2 regions of the Burkholderia singularis genome follow, and region 2 is predicted to be linked to the other one. Evidence: riboswitches for the same ligand, from Rfam matches in the RefSeq annotation. Region 2 holds a riboswitch; the other holds the start of a gene.
What was found. A riboswitch is a leader RNA that binds a small molecule or an ion and turns the genes downstream of it on or off. The one in region 2 is predicted to bind cobalamin.

Region 1: linked by a shared signal. The riboswitch ahead of AQ611_RS13980 (TonB-dependent receptor plug domain-containing protein) and the one ahead of AQ611_RS10620 (HoxN/HupN/NixA family nickel/cobalt transporter) in region 2 are both predicted to bind cobalamin.

The regions. Positions count from the first base shown of each region.
Region 1 covers NZ_CP013448.1:3,161,072-3,168,183, forward strand. Annotated here, with positions in the region: gene AQ611_RS13960 (adenosylcobinamide-GDP ribazoletransferase) at 1-228, opposite strand, end outside; gene cobT (nicotinate-nucleotide--dimethylbenzimidazole phosphoribosyltransferase) at 235-1,287, opposite strand; gene AQ611_RS13970 (ABC transporter ATP-binding protein) at 1,355-2,194, opposite strand; gene AQ611_RS13975 (FecCD family ABC transporter permease) at 2,191-3,192, opposite strand; gene AQ611_RS13980 (TonB-dependent receptor plug domain-containing protein) at 3,262-5,136, opposite strand; cobalamin riboswitch at 5,206-5,472, opposite strand; gene AQ611_RS13985 (coiled-coil domain-containing protein) at 5,680-6,045, shown strand; gene AQ611_RS13990 (cell division protein ZapA) at 6,042-6,356, shown strand; RNA gene ssrS (6S RNA) at 6,452-6,633, shown strand; gene AQ611_RS14000 (EVE domain-containing protein) at 6,709-7,112, shown strand, end outside.
Region 2 covers NZ_CP013448.1:2,389,817-2,396,928, forward strand. Annotated here, with positions in the region: gene cobN (cobaltochelatase subunit CobN) at 1-1,603, opposite strand, end outside; gene cobW (cobalamin biosynthesis protein CobW) at 1,628-2,701, opposite strand; gene AQ611_RS10620 (HoxN/HupN/NixA family nickel/cobalt transporter) at 2,772-3,833, opposite strand; cobalamin riboswitch at 3,912-4,168, opposite strand; gene AQ611_RS10625 (hypothetical protein) at 4,307-4,990, opposite strand; gene AQ611_RS10635 (cobalamin biosynthesis protein) at 5,455-5,994, shown strand; gene cobO (cob(I)yrinic acid a,c-diamide adenosyltransferase) at 6,107-6,709, shown strand; gene AQ611_RS10645 (cobyrinic acid a,c-diamide synthase CobB) at 6,714-7,112, shown strand, end outside.

The DNA.
Region 1 (7,112 bases), 770 kb from region 2:
AAGCGTCGCCGCGATCGACAGCAGCGCCGCGATGCCCGGCGGCCACACGCGCGACGCGGCCAGATGCACGAGCGCCGCGAGCGCGCCCACGCACACGCCGACGAGCGGAAAATAGCGCGCCGCGTGCGCAAGCTCGACGCTCGCGCCGCTGATCGAACGCGGCACCGGCATGCGCGTGAAATACCCGAGCGCGACGGCGAAGTAGCGAAATTCGGCAAGCGGATTCATCGCGCGTCACGCATCGCGGTTCGCGACGCCGGCCGCCTCGAAGCTCGCCATCTCGTTGACGAACGCGGCCGCCGCGCGCACCAGCGGCAGCGCGAGCGCGGCGCCCGTGCCTTCGCCGACGCGCAGATCGAGCGACAGCAACGCATGCGCGCCGAAATGCTCGAGCATCCGCCGATGCCCCGCTTCGTTCGATACATGCGAGAACACGCAGTATTCGCGCACCGCGGGCGCGAGCGCATCGGCGATCAGCAGCGCGGACGTGGCGATGAAACCGTCGACGAGGATCGTCATGCGCGCACGCGCGGCCTCGACGAATGCGCCGGTCATCATCGCGATTTCGAAGCCGCCGAACGTCGCGAGCACGTCGAGCGGCTCACGCGCGTGCGGATGCCGCGCGAGCGCGCGTTCGAGCACCGCGCGCTTGTGCGCGAGCCCGGCGTCGTCGAGCCCCGTGCCGCGGCCGACGCACGCATCGAGCGGCACGTTCAGCATGCGGCTCATCAGGCACGCGGCCGCCGACGTGTTCGCGATCCCCATCTCGCCAAAACCGATCACATTGGTGCCGAGCGCCGCATGATGCGCGACGCGCGCGGCGCCCGCCTCGAGCGCCGCGCAGACCTCGTCGCGCGTCATCGCGCGCTCGCGCGCGAAGTTGCGCGTGCCGCGCGCGATCGCCGCGCGCACGAGCGGCAGCGCGTCGTCCAACGGCGACGCGACGCCTGCGTCGACGATCTCCAGCACACACCCCGCGACGCCCGAAAACGCGTTGATCGCCGCGCCGCCCGCGACGAAATTCGCGACCATCTGCACGGTCACCGCCTGCGGATACGGGCTCACGCCTTCGGCGGCGATGCCGTGATCGGCCGCGAACACGATCATCGCCGGGCGCACGATGCGCGGCGCGACGGTGCGCTGAACGAGGCCGAGTTGCAACGCGAGCGCCTCGAGCCGGCCAAGACTGCCGGGCGGCTTGGTTTTCTGGTCGATGACGCGCGCGAGCGTCGCGCGCAGTTCGGCATCGTCGAGCGGGGCGACATACGGCACGCAATAGGAACTCATCGGTTTACTCTGTCGAGTCTCAAAGGTGGAATGCGGCGCGCAACGCAACGCCGGCCGAGGATCGAAATCAACGCGCGCGGCTCCCGCCGTGGCGCGCATCGGGCCATGCGGGCACCAGCGCCTCGTGGCCGTCGCGCTCGATCAGCACGAGCGGATAGCCGAATGCGCGGCTCGCGAGCGCGGGCGTCAGCACGTCGCGCGCCGGGCCCGCGTGCGCGTGGCCGCAGCCGTCGAGCAGCAGCGCGTGAGTGGCAAAGCGGCGCGCGAGGTTCAGATCGTGGCACGAGAAGATGACCGTGCGCCCGCCGGCGCGCAGCCAATCGGCGAGCGCGGCGAGGCAATCGATCTGATGATGCAAGTCCAGATGCGCGAGCGGCTCGTCGAGCAACAGCAGCGGCGCATCCTGGCACAGCGCGGCGGCCAGCGCGACGCGCTGCCGCTCGCCGCCCGACAGCGACAGCACGTCGCGCGCCGCGAACGCGGCAAGTCCGAGCCGCTCGAGCGCCGCCCATGCCGCCTCGCGATCGTCCGCGCGCTCCCATCCCCATCCAGTCAGATACGGGAAGCGGCCAAGCAGCACGGTATCGAACACGCTGGCGCTGAAGGCGTCGTGCAGCGTCTGCGCCATCCACGCGCGCCGCTGCGCGAGCGCCTGCGGCCGCCATTGCGCAAGCGGCACACCGTCGGCATCGACAATGCCCGACGCGGGCGCCGCGAGCCCCGCGAGCGTCGTCATCAGCGTGGTCTTGCCCGCGCCGTTCGGCCCGGCGATACACCAAAGCTCGCCCGGACGGAACGTATGCGTGAAATCGTCGAGCAGCGTGCGCGCCCCCGCTTTCAGCACGAGGCGTTGCACGCCATAGCGCGCAGCATGCGCCCGCCGTGCGTCGATCCGAGCGCTCGTCATCGCCCCGCCCTGCGCAACAGCATCCACAGGAACAGCGGCACGCCGATCAGCGCGGTCATCACGCCGACCGGCAACTGCGCGGGCGCAATCGCCGTGCGCGCGAGCAGATCGGCGGCCATCACGCCCGCGCCGCCCGCGAGCATCGCTGCGGGCAACAGCATCCGTTGATCGTTGCCGAACGCAAGCCGCAACGCATGCGGCACGACCAAGCCGACAAAGCCGATCGTGCCCGCCGTCGTGACGGCCGCGGCGGCCGCGAGCGAAGCGATCAGATAAACCCGCAGCCGCAGCCGCGCGACCGGCACGCCGAGCGCGGCGGCGGCCGCGTCGCCGCGCAACAGCACGTTCAGTTGCGGCGCGGCCGGCAGCGCGGCAAGCGCGGCCACCGCGAGCGCGGCGAGCGCGAACCCCGGCGACGCCGCGCCGCCCAGATCGCCCGACAGCCAGAACAGGATGCCGCGCAGCCGCTCCTGCGGCGCGATCGACAGCAACAGCGTGATGAGCGCGAACCATCCGGCGGAAATCACGACGCCCGTGAGCAGCAGGCGCGGCGATGCATCGCGCGGCTCGCCGCGCCACAGCTCCCGGCGCGCGAGCCCGAGCACGAACACGATCGACACCAGCGCGCCCGCGAACGACGCCGCATCGACGAGCCACCACGCGCCGCCCGCGATCATCGCGACGAGCGCGAACGCCGCCGCGCCGCCCGACACGCCGAGCACATACGGCTCGGCGAGCGGATTGCGCAACAGCACTTGCAGCAGCGCGCCCGCGAGCGCAAGCAGCGCGCCGCAGCCGAAGCCCGCAAGTGCGCGCGGCAGCCTCAGCGTGCGGACGATGTCGGCCGCGAGCGGTGCCTCGCCCGTGCGATGCGCGAGGGCCGCGAGCGCATCGGCGGGCGTCATCGGCACGCTGCCGAGCGTCAGCGACGCGACGAACACCGCGCCGGCGGCGGCCGCGAGCGCCGCCCAGATCGCCGCCGCGCGTCCCGCGCGCATGCCGGCGCCGCGCACGCCGCCCTTTCCGGCAAACGCTGCCATCAAGCCGCCTCCCGCGTGCCGCCCACGTCAGCGCTGCTGCCAGCCGAGCGTGACATAGGCGCCGCGGCGCGGCGTGTTGTACGCATACGCAAGCTCATAATCCTTATCGAGCAGATTGTCGATGCGCGCGCTCACGTACCACGATTTCGTGATGTCGTAGCGCGCGGACAAATTCACGATTCCATAGCCGCCGAGCCGGCTGCCGTAATCGGTGCGCGGCCCGCTGACCAGCCACTCGCCGCCGACCCGCCAGCCGCCCATCGTGCGATGCGCGGCGAACGACGCGAAGCGCCGCGCGCGCCGGTTCAGATCCTGATGCGCGATTTCGTCGACCGGATTCTGCACCGTCGCCGCAATCCGCAAGTCGGTCTTGCCGATCCGCCCCTGCCACGAGCCTTCGACGCCCTGCACCTTGGCGCGGCCGACGTTCTGCGCGACATAGAAAAACCCGCTCGCGCCCGGCCGGTAGTCGATCAAGTTCGTATAGCGGGTCTGAAACGCGGTGACGCGCACCACGCCGATCGCCTCCGATGCGTACTGCACGGCCGCGTCGACCGAGTGGCTGCGCTCGGGCTGAATCGACAGGTTACCCGAGTTGGGAAAGTACAGATCGTTGAAGCTGGGCGCGCGAAACGCGTCCGAGTAGCTCGCCGTCACCTTCCAGTGCTCGGTGACGTCCAATCCATAACCGAAATAGTAGCTGTTCGCGCCGCCGAAATCGGAATACTGGTCGCGCCGCAGATTCGCCTGGAACTGGCTCGCGCCCAGGCGGCCGGTATAGCCGAGCCAGCCGGAATTCACGTGGCGCGTGGGCGCCGCGTAGCTGTTCGAATCGAACGACTGATCGAGCCGTTCGTAGCCGGCCTGCAACGTGTGGCCGCGCGCGAGCGTGAAATCGTTCTGCCAGGTGTACTGACGGTTGTCGGTGTTGAAGTGATCGGTGTACGCGCCGTTCAACGCCGACTGGTTGCGATCCTTGCCGCTCGACACGTTGACGTGCGTCGTCCACCAGCCGGTGATTTTGCCGTTCGCGAATGCCGAGATCTGCTGAACCCGGCTGTACAGGTCGTTCAGATCGGTGGGCTTGCCGTATGCGTTGTCGTAGCTGTTGCGGCCGGCGGTGTCGAAGTACGTGACGCCCGCATCCCAGCCGCCGCCGAACCGATGCTTGAGCGACGCCGACACGCTCTCGCTCAAGTTGCCGTTCGCGTTCGGATTCGCCTGCGGCTTGCTCGCGGGATCGATCGCCGAGAAACCATCGGTCTTCGCGCGCGCAAGCGACACGCTGAACGTCGTGCTGCCGTCCTGATCGAGCCGCCCCGACACGCCCGCGTTCTGCGTCTGCGTGTGATAGCTGCCGTAGCCCGCGGAGAAATCGAAGCGCGGCGGATGATCGCCGCCGCGCTTCGTGAACACCTGCACGACGCCGCCGATCGCGCCCGACCCATACAGCGACGATACGTTGCCGTTCACGACCTCGACACGCTCGATCTGATCGAGCGGAATCCGGCCGATCTGCGCCTGGCCGAGGCTCGCCGAATCGACTCGCACGCCGTCGATCAGCACGAGCGACTGCGTCGGCTGCGCACCGCGCAGAAAGAGGCTCGCGCTCGCCCCCGGGCCGCCGTTGCGCACGATCTGCGCGCCCGGCGCGAGCGCGAGCAGGCCGGGCAGATCGGTCGCGCCGCTGTCGGCGATGTCCTGCGCATCGAAGCGGGTGGTTTGAGGAATGGTATCGGCAAGCTTCTGCGGACCGCGCTGCGCGGTGACGACGATCGGCTCGAGTTGCGTGCCGGCGTCGCCGGCGGCAGGCGCCGACGGCGCCGCGCCGGTTTGCGCGAACGACGCGCAAGGCAATCCGGACAAGGCGACGAGCGCCGCGCGGACGAATGAGGTTGACATCGAGACAAAAATCCAGTGGCGCTACGGCGCCTGCTTCCCCGCGGGCGCCGCGTCACGAAGACGGCCGCAAGCCGCCTCCCCGCCTCGGCCGGTATCCGGGCTGCGAAATCGCCGCCTCGCCTTCCCGCGCGATGCGCAGTGGCTTGCTGCGCACCGGCGGCCGGTCGGTCACGACCAGCCGCCGGTGCGCGAAGAGGACGGCTTGCATCGAATGCGATGCGCTTCGCTTACCGTTGCGGGGGCAGCGCAGGTTGGCTCGATCCTGGCGGACTTCGCGCCCTGCTTCCCGTTTAACCGCGCGTGAAACGCGCGAGCACCGAGGCGGCGCCAGTTTAGGAGCGCGGCCGGCCGTGCGTCAAGAAACACGGCGGCGCGCGACGCGCGCGCATCGCACATGAGGCGGCACGCGAAAGCATGCGCCGGCGTCGATGCGCCTGCGATAGTTCGCGGCAAGAAGCGCAGGTGTTACGTCTGGAAACGTTACAGATATCGGAATAACGGGTATTCCGCGCTAAAATGCTGGGTCTTTAGAGGACGCAGCAGATGCTCAACGAACTCGAAACCCTATCTCAAAACATTGGCCGTTTGATCGCGCTCAATCAGCGCTATCAAACGGAACGGCTCGCGCTCGAGGAGCAAGTCGCACAATTGCGAACGGAAATGAACACACTGCGCACCGATCTCGCGCAGTTGCGCGACGAGCGCAATGCGCTCGCGGCGGAGCGCGATTCGCTGTCGGCGAAAATCGACGACGCGCAAGTCAAGCTCAACGCGATCCTCGAAAAATTGCCGCGCACGAAAAGCGTGCCGGATACGGAAAACCAGCTTGATCTGCTTGCTGCGCAGGCGAACGACGAAAGCCCGCGTGAAGGCGACGACGGCACGGCGAGCCACGGAGAACATGCATGAGCACGAAGCAGATCGAAGTCTCGATTCTCGGCCAGACGTATCGGCTCGCCTGCTCGCCGGAAACGGAAGCGGCGCTGCTCGAAGCGGTCGCGCGCGTCGATACCGAAATGTCCAACATCCGCGCGAACAGCTCGGTGCGCGGCACCGACCGCATCGCGGTGATGGCCGCGCTGTCGCTCGCATCGGAGCTGCTGCGGCTGCAACAAAGCGTGCGACACGGCGAAGCGTTCCCCGCGGAAGAAATCCGGCGTACAATGCGCCAAATGAATGAACAGCTCGGTGCAGTGCTCACACAGCACGAGTTGCAGTAAGTTAAAGCAGTCCATTCGTTTCACCCGGTTCGAGCCATGCTTGGTCTATCCCGCTCAAGCAGCCGAACCCAAAAGTGATTCGAACCGTTTAGTCAGCTTCCCTGCCTGGTTCGCCAAGGTCATATATTCCTTGAACCAATGCCATGTGCACGGTTGCGGAAATTTGTAGCACGGGCGCGCGCGTCACTCTGTCTGATGTACCCGAAGTGCTGCTAACTGCGACCAATTCTGAACCTCAGGTTCAGGATGCCGGCCTAGCGGCCAAGGCGGGGGCCTATTCCACGGCATCGGGTTCGTCCCGGTGCCGTTTCCTTATCCGCAGCCTTTTCATTGCGTCGATTCGATCCGATCCATGCGCTATTGGCTGATGAAATCCGAACCGGACGAGGCGAGCATCGACGATCTCGCCGCCGCACCCGGACAAACGTTGCCGTGGACCGGCGTGCGCAACTATCAGGCGCGCAACTTCATGCGCGACGCGATGCAGATCGGCGACGGCGTGCTGTTCTACCATTCGAGCTGCCCGGAGCCCGGCATCGCGGGGCTCGCCGAGGTGTGCTCGACGCCTTACCCCGATCCCACGCAGTTCGACCCGCAAAGTCCGTACCACGATCCGAAGGCGGCGCCCGATGCGCCGCGCTGGGTGCTCGTCGACGTGCGCTTCGTGAAGAAGACGCCGCTCATTGCGCTTGGCACATTGCGCGAACATGACGCGCTCGCCGGCATGCGCGTGCTCGCGAAGGGCAACCGGCTGTC
Region 2 (7,112 bases):
CCGCGCGCCAGCCCGCGATCGCGAAGCGCCCGCGCCGCAGCGTCGGGTCCGCCTCCGGCGGCCCCCAGCGCTCGTTCAGCGCATCGCGCAACGCGCTCGGCAGCGCGGCGAAGCGGCGCAGATAGTCGTCGAGCGCGTAGCTTTGAAACGCCGGGCGCAGCGCGCGCGTGGACGCATCGTTGGTCACGCCCGCGGTGATCCGCGCGAGCAATGCGTCGCCGTCTTCGGGCAGTCCGTCGCGCAGTTCGTCGACTTGCGCGCCGCGAGCGCCGCCTTCGCAGGCATCGGCGATGCGATACCCTTGGTCGCACAGCATCGCGAGCACCGCGAGCGCCGAGGCCGGCGTGTCGAGCCCGACACCGTTGCCGATGCGCCCTTCGCTCGCCGGATAATTCGCGAGAATCAGCGCAATGCGCTTGTCCGCGTTGTCGAGCGTGCGCAGCCGGCACCAGCGGCGGCTCAGCTCGGCGACGAACGCGATCCGCTCGTCGTCCGGCTGATAACGGACCACGTCGACCTCGGTATGCGCGCAGCGATAAGCCAGCCCCTTGAAGCTCACCGCGCGCGTGATGATCCGGCCGTCGACCTCGGGCAGCGCAACGTGCATCGCGATGTCGCGCGCGTGCAGGCCGTGCGGATCGGCCAGCCATGCGTCGCGATTGCCGCCCGACAGGATCACCTGCAGCACGGGCGCGTCGCCGGCGAGCGCCTCGGCCTCGTCGCCGGGCGTGCCCGCGGCGAACGCGGTCGTGTTCAGCACGAGGCAGACGCGCGCGGCATGCGCGCCGGCTCGGCGCGCATCGGCAACCGGGCCGCCCGCATCCGCCGCATCCGCGCACAGCCGCTCGATCACCGCGCGGCTCATCGCATCCTTGAGCGACGTCACCGCGATCGGCAACGGATTGAGCCCTTCGCGCTCGAGCGCGCCGGCGAGCGCGTCGAACACCGCGGTATTGGCCGCCTGCCAGTGCGCCTTGTAGAACAGAATCGCGACCACCGGCGCGCCCTCGCGCCAGCGCGCGCGCCAATCGTCGAGCGTCGCGCTCGCGCGGGCCGGATGATAGAGCGCGGCCGCGGGCAGCGGACGCGGCGGCTCGGGCTCCCTGCCGAAGCCGAGCGCGTGATGCGCGATGCTGCGCAACAGCGCTTCGGCGTTCGCGCTTCCGCCCTCGCGCAGATAACGCCACCACAGCCGGCAAAGATCGGGCGTGACCGTGCTCTTCGCGATCAGATTCGTGTCTTCCTGCAGATCGCCCGAGAACATCGCCAGCTTCATTCCGGTGCGGGCCGCGAGCGCGACCGCCTGCTCGATTCCGTATGGCCAGTACGACTCGCCGCCGAGATGATCGATCACGACGGCGCGCGCATGCCGCAGCACGTCGTCGATATAGAAATCGACCGATGCGGGCTGGCGCAGAAACGTCACGTTCGCGAGCCGCACGCTCGGAAAACCTTCGGGAAGGGTCGGCACGACGCTCGCGAGCAGCGACAGCGTCGTGTCGGCCGAGCTGAGAATCACGATGTCGGCCGCACGCTGGTCGATCCGCACGACTCCCGCCGTGTCGTCGACGAAGCCGCCGGGTGTCGTGCGTAGTAAATGCATGGCGCTGGTTCGTGCGCGCTACGCTCAAGCGGCGCGCGCGCGGGCCGCGAGCGCCGCGTCGAACGCGCGCTGCAGCGCCGCCGCGTCGAGATCCTCGCCGATCAGCACGAACCGGCTCGAGCGCGCCTCGTCGTCGCGCCAGCGCCGGTCGAAATAGCTGTCGAAGCGCTGCCCCACCCCCTGCACGACCAGCCGCATCGGCGTATCGGGCAGCGCGGCGAAGCCCTTCACGCGATAGATCGTGTGCGCTTCGACAAGCGCGGCGAGCGCGGCGAGCGCCGCGTCGCGCGAGCCGATCTGCGCATGCACGACGACCGAATCGAATTCGTCGTGGTGATGATCGGCGTCGTCGGCCGAGCCGTGGTGGTCGTGCCGCAGATGGATCGTCTCCTCGGACGCCGCGTTCAGGCCAAGCAGCGTCGCGAGATCGAGCTCGCCGCGCTGCGCGCGAACGATCTTCACGTGCGGCGGGATCTCGTCGCGGATCGCCGCGTCGACGCGCGCGAGTTGCGAGTCGTCAAGCAGATCGGTCTTGTTGAGGATCACGAGGTCCGCGGCCGAAAGCTGATCAGCGAACAGTTCGTGCAGCGGCGATTCGTGGTCGAGGTTCGGGTCCGCGCGGCGCTGCGCGTCCACTGCGGCCGGATTTTCCGCGAACTGGCCGCGCGCCGCCGCCGGGCCGTCGACGACCGTCAACACCGCGTCGACCGTAAAGCTGTTCTTGATCGACGGCCAGTTGAACGCCTGCACGAGCGGCTTGGGCAACGCGAGCCCGGACGTCTCGATCAGCACGTGGTCAATATCGGCGCGCCGCTCGACGAGCGCCTCCATCACGGGATAGAACTCCTCCTGCACCGTGCAGCACAGGCAGCCGTTCGCCAGTTCGTAGAGTTGACCGTCGGCTTCGCCGCCCGCTTCGTCGCAGCCGATTGCGCAGCCTTTGAGGATCTCGCCGTCGATGCCGAGTTCGCCGAACTCGTTGACGATCACGACAATCCGGCGGCCGCCCGCGTGTTGCAGGATATGCCGCAGCAAGGTCGTCTTGCCGCTGCCGAGGAAGCCCGTGACGATCGTCACGGGAATTTTGCGCATGTGCATGGTCGTTTCCGTCGAGGTATTCGAATGTCGTCCGGCGTGCCGCCGCGCCCGCAGGCCGGCTGCGCGCCATTCAGGCCGAAAGTGTCACGTCGATTTCGTCGTAGCGCTTGAGCCGGTAGACGAGCGCCGATACGGCCCAACTCACGACGAAGATTCCGATCACGAAATAGCCGAGGACGCCGAAATGCTCGGCCGCCATTGCCGCGAAATCCCACACGCCGCCCTTCAGCTCGAACTTGTCGGCAATCAGCGCGAACGCCTCGATCCCGCCGATCACCACCGCGACCACCACCGATACGAACGTGATCGTCATGTTGTAGTAGATCTTGCGGATCGGCCGCACGAACGCCCAGCGGTACGCGCCCATCATCATGATGCCGTCCGTCGTGTCGACGAGCGTCATCCCGGCGGTGAACAGGATCGGCAGCGCCATCACCGACCAGAACGACAGGCCGCCTTGCGCGTGCGTCGCCGAGATGCCGAACAGCGCGATCTCGGTCGCGGTGTCGAAACCGAGCCCGAACAGAAAACCGATCGGATACAGATGCCAGCTTTTCGACACGATCGCGAACAGCGGCCGGAATACGCGCGCGAGAAAACCGCGGCGGTTCAGCAGCAGGTCGAGATCCTGCTCGACGAGCGTCTCGCCGCGCCGGACTGCGCGAAACGTCCGGCACACGGAGATCAGGATCAGCAGGTTCGCGAACGCGAGCACCAGCAGGAAGAATGCCGACACGCTCGTGCCGATCGCGCCGCCCCACGTCTTCATCTCGTCGAAGTGGGCGGCAAGCGACGCGGCCGTCGCCGCAACCGCGACGGTCATCAGAATCACGATCGTCGAATGGCCGAGCGAGAAGAACAAACCCGCGCCGAGCGGATTTTTCCGCTCGTGCATCAGCTTGCGCGTGACGTTGTCGATCGCGGCGATGTGATCGGCGTCCACCGCGTGGCGCAGCCCGAACGTATAGGCAAGCAGCGCGGTGCCGAGCAGCGCGGGCTGCCCGCGAAACGCGGCGAGTGCCCAGAGCCATGCGCCGATGTTGAAGGCGATCAGCAGTGCGTAAATGCCGACGATCTTGCTGCGCAGCTCGGCGGGACTGTCGTTGAACAGGCGGAGAAACGACTTGAGCATGATGCTCCTTTGGAGAACGGTCCGGCGCGCCGCCTCCCCGCAGCGCGGATTCCCGGGCACGCGCGCCGCCGCACGGCGCACGCCCCCTGCATCTCGGCCGGTATCCGGGCTGACGAACACGCTGCTTCACCTTCCCGGACGCGACGCATCCAGTGGCCGATCGCACATGCGCTCGCGCATGTGGAGAAGTCAGCGCCGCACCGCTCGCGCGATGCCATCGCTTACCGTTGCGGGGGCAGCACAGGTGGGCGGGCCGTGGCGGCCATGCTTCCTGTTTCCCGTTTAACTGCGCGCAAAAGAACTTGCGCGCGAGCACCAAGACGCGGCGAGTGTAAGGCGCGCGTCGGGAACGCGTCAAGGCGGACAAAAGGCGGATGGCTTTCGGGCGGCCGGCGGCCGGTCGCATCGGGGCCGCCGCCAATGCCGGTGTAATGCTCGAGCCCGCGTTTCGCGCTCGAAAAAAAGCCCGCTCGCTACGGCTGGATATTGATCGTGCCGAATACGTTCTGAGCCGAGTACGTTATGCGCTGATAGATCGGGTCGCGGTAGGAATAATCCATCACGGAGCTGATCGCGCCGACATGGGTGGCCGCGCACGTGAAATTCACGCTGGCGCTCGCGCCATAGGGCGACGCGCCGACCGCGACCGTGGTCGGCCCCGACCACTGGACATTGCAGCCCACCGAACTTTGCCCGACGTTGTAGCCGCGGCAATTGAACGTCGAAGTGCCGTTGCTGCGCGCGGGCAGGCCGGCCCACGGCGCGATGTACAAATCGGCCGAGCACGAGACGGCAAGCGGATTGCCTGCCGCAATCGAAAAGCTTCCGCTCGGCGGGTGCAGCGTCGCGGAAACGGGCGTCGTTGGGATCGGCCCCGCCACGGCATTTTTCGCATATTCGTTCTGCCGCGCCGCGGCTCGCGGATTGCCCGATTCGGGATACTGGCACACCACCGCGGCCGTCACGTCGGCCCCGGTGGAAAGCTTGCCTTGGTCGGTCACGTCGCGCCCGCCGTTGGATTCGCAAAACAGCGTGCGCCATGCCTTCTCGCCAGGCGTCGGCGGCGCGGCGGATGCGGATTCGCCGGCTTGCGCGGCCGGGCCGTGAACCGCGGCGAGCATGAGAAAAGCCAAACGCGAGATGTTCTTCATCTTCATGTCGATGCCCTCGTCAATATTTATTTATCGCATGCGGTCAAAAGCAGCGCATCGCCAAGCGTCATGCCGGCGCGATCGTCTGCTTCGAGCAAACCGGGATCGCCGTCAACGCGGAACCGTTGAAATCGGTGCGCTGTCGCCAACCTACATGGCGCCAAAACCGAAATCCAATGAAAATTTTTTGACAGGTGCCGTAAGCCCTTCGAACCAAATGGCGCGTTGAATCGCACGTTGAATGGCGCGTTGAAAAAGGCCGGTGAAACACGCGGCGCAAGCGCGATGCGCCACGTCCCGTTCGATTCGAACCGGCAGGCGGCTCGCCGCTGGCGCGAACCCCGCTGTGCTATCGTATGCGCGCATCTGACCTCCGCCCGCCAACGCACCGCGCCCGCCTTACTCAGCATGATTCGATTCGCCCTGCACCACTGCCACGCTCGCGCCGACCGGTGCCGCGCGTGCGCGTGCTGATGCGCGTCGCGCTTGGCATCGGCTGTCGCGCGGGACGCACGGCCGACACGATCGACACCGCGATTCGCGCGGCGCTCTCGCGCCTGCCCGATGCACCGGCTGTCGACATCGTGCTCGTCGCGACGCTCGATGCGAAGGCGGGCGAGCCCGGTCTCGTCGAATGCTGCGCACGGCATGGCTGGCCGCTCGCCGCGTTCTCGCGCGACGCAATCGCCGAGCAACTCGCGCGTGGCCTGAGCCGTTCGCCCGATGCCGCTTGCGGACCGTCGGCCGAGCCGCATGCCGGCGCGCTCGCCATCGACGCGGCGGGCGCGGCCGGCTCGGCCGCCTGGAATACGGCTGCGCTGCGCGATGCGCATGGCGCGCCGTTCGGCGAATTCGGCAAACCGTCCGTCGCCGCGCGCGCGCGCTTCGGCGTGGACGGCGTGTGCGAGCCTTGCGCGCTGCTTGCCGCACCCGGCGGTGCGCTCATTGTGCGCAAGCTCGCGCTCGATGGCGTGACGGTCGCGATCGCCCGCGTCGCCGGCGCGCCATGAGATGCGCTGAACGCGGGCTTCGCCGCGCGCCGCTGCCGGCTTCAGCGCGCTTCCGGCAACGCCCTGCCGCACCAAACTGCTCCCTCCCAACCGAATCACAGGACGCCAATCGATGAAAACCGATTCCGAATCGCATCAACGCATGGCCGAGCGCCGCCGCGCGGGCCACGAAAAGAAGCAGGCGGCCGCCACCGTCGAGAAGGGCTTGCTGATGGTCCATACCGGCAACGGCAAGGGCAAGAGCACCGCCGCGTTCGGCATGGCCGTGCGCATGCTCGGCCACGGCATGCGCATCGGCGTCGTGCAGTTCATCAAGGGTGCGCTGCATACGTCCGAGCGGGATTTTCTCGGCGCGCACGCGCAATGCGATTTCGTCACGATGGGCGACGGCTATACGTGGAATACGCAAAACCGCGACGCCGACATCGCGACCGCCCGCCGCGGCTGGGACGAGGCGCGCCGGATGATCGAAAGCGGCGATTACCGGATGGTGATCCTCGACGAGCTCAACACCGTGCTCAAGTATGAATACCTGCCGCTCGACGAAGTGCTCGCGACGCTCGCGGCCCGCTCGCCGATGCTGCACGTCGTCGTGACAGGCCGGCACGCGCCCGACGCGCTGATCGACGCGGCCGACCTCGTCACCGAAATGCGGCTCGTCAAGCACCCGTACCGCGAGCAAGGGGTGAAGGCGCAGCGCGGCGTGGAGTTCTGAGCCGATGCCCGCCTGCCCCGCGCTGTTCATCTCAGCGAGCGCGTCCGGCCAGGGCAAGACCTCGGTGACGGCGGCGCTCGCGCGCCATCACTGGCGGCTCGGGCGGCGCGTGCGCGTATTCAAGACCGGGCCGGATTTTCTCGATCCGATGCTACTCGCGCGCGCGAGCGGCGCGCCCGTTTATTCGCTCGATCTCGGCATGGTTGGTGAGCGCGATTGCCGTGCGCTGCTCGCGCGCGCCGCGCGCGAGGCCGACGTGATTCTGATCGAAGGCGTGATGGGCCTTTACGACGGCACGCCGTCGAGCGCGGATCTCGCCCGGGCGTTTCACGTACCGGTCGCCGCGGTGATCTCCGCGCAGTCGATCGCGCAGACCTTCGGCGCGATTGCGTTCGGACTCGCG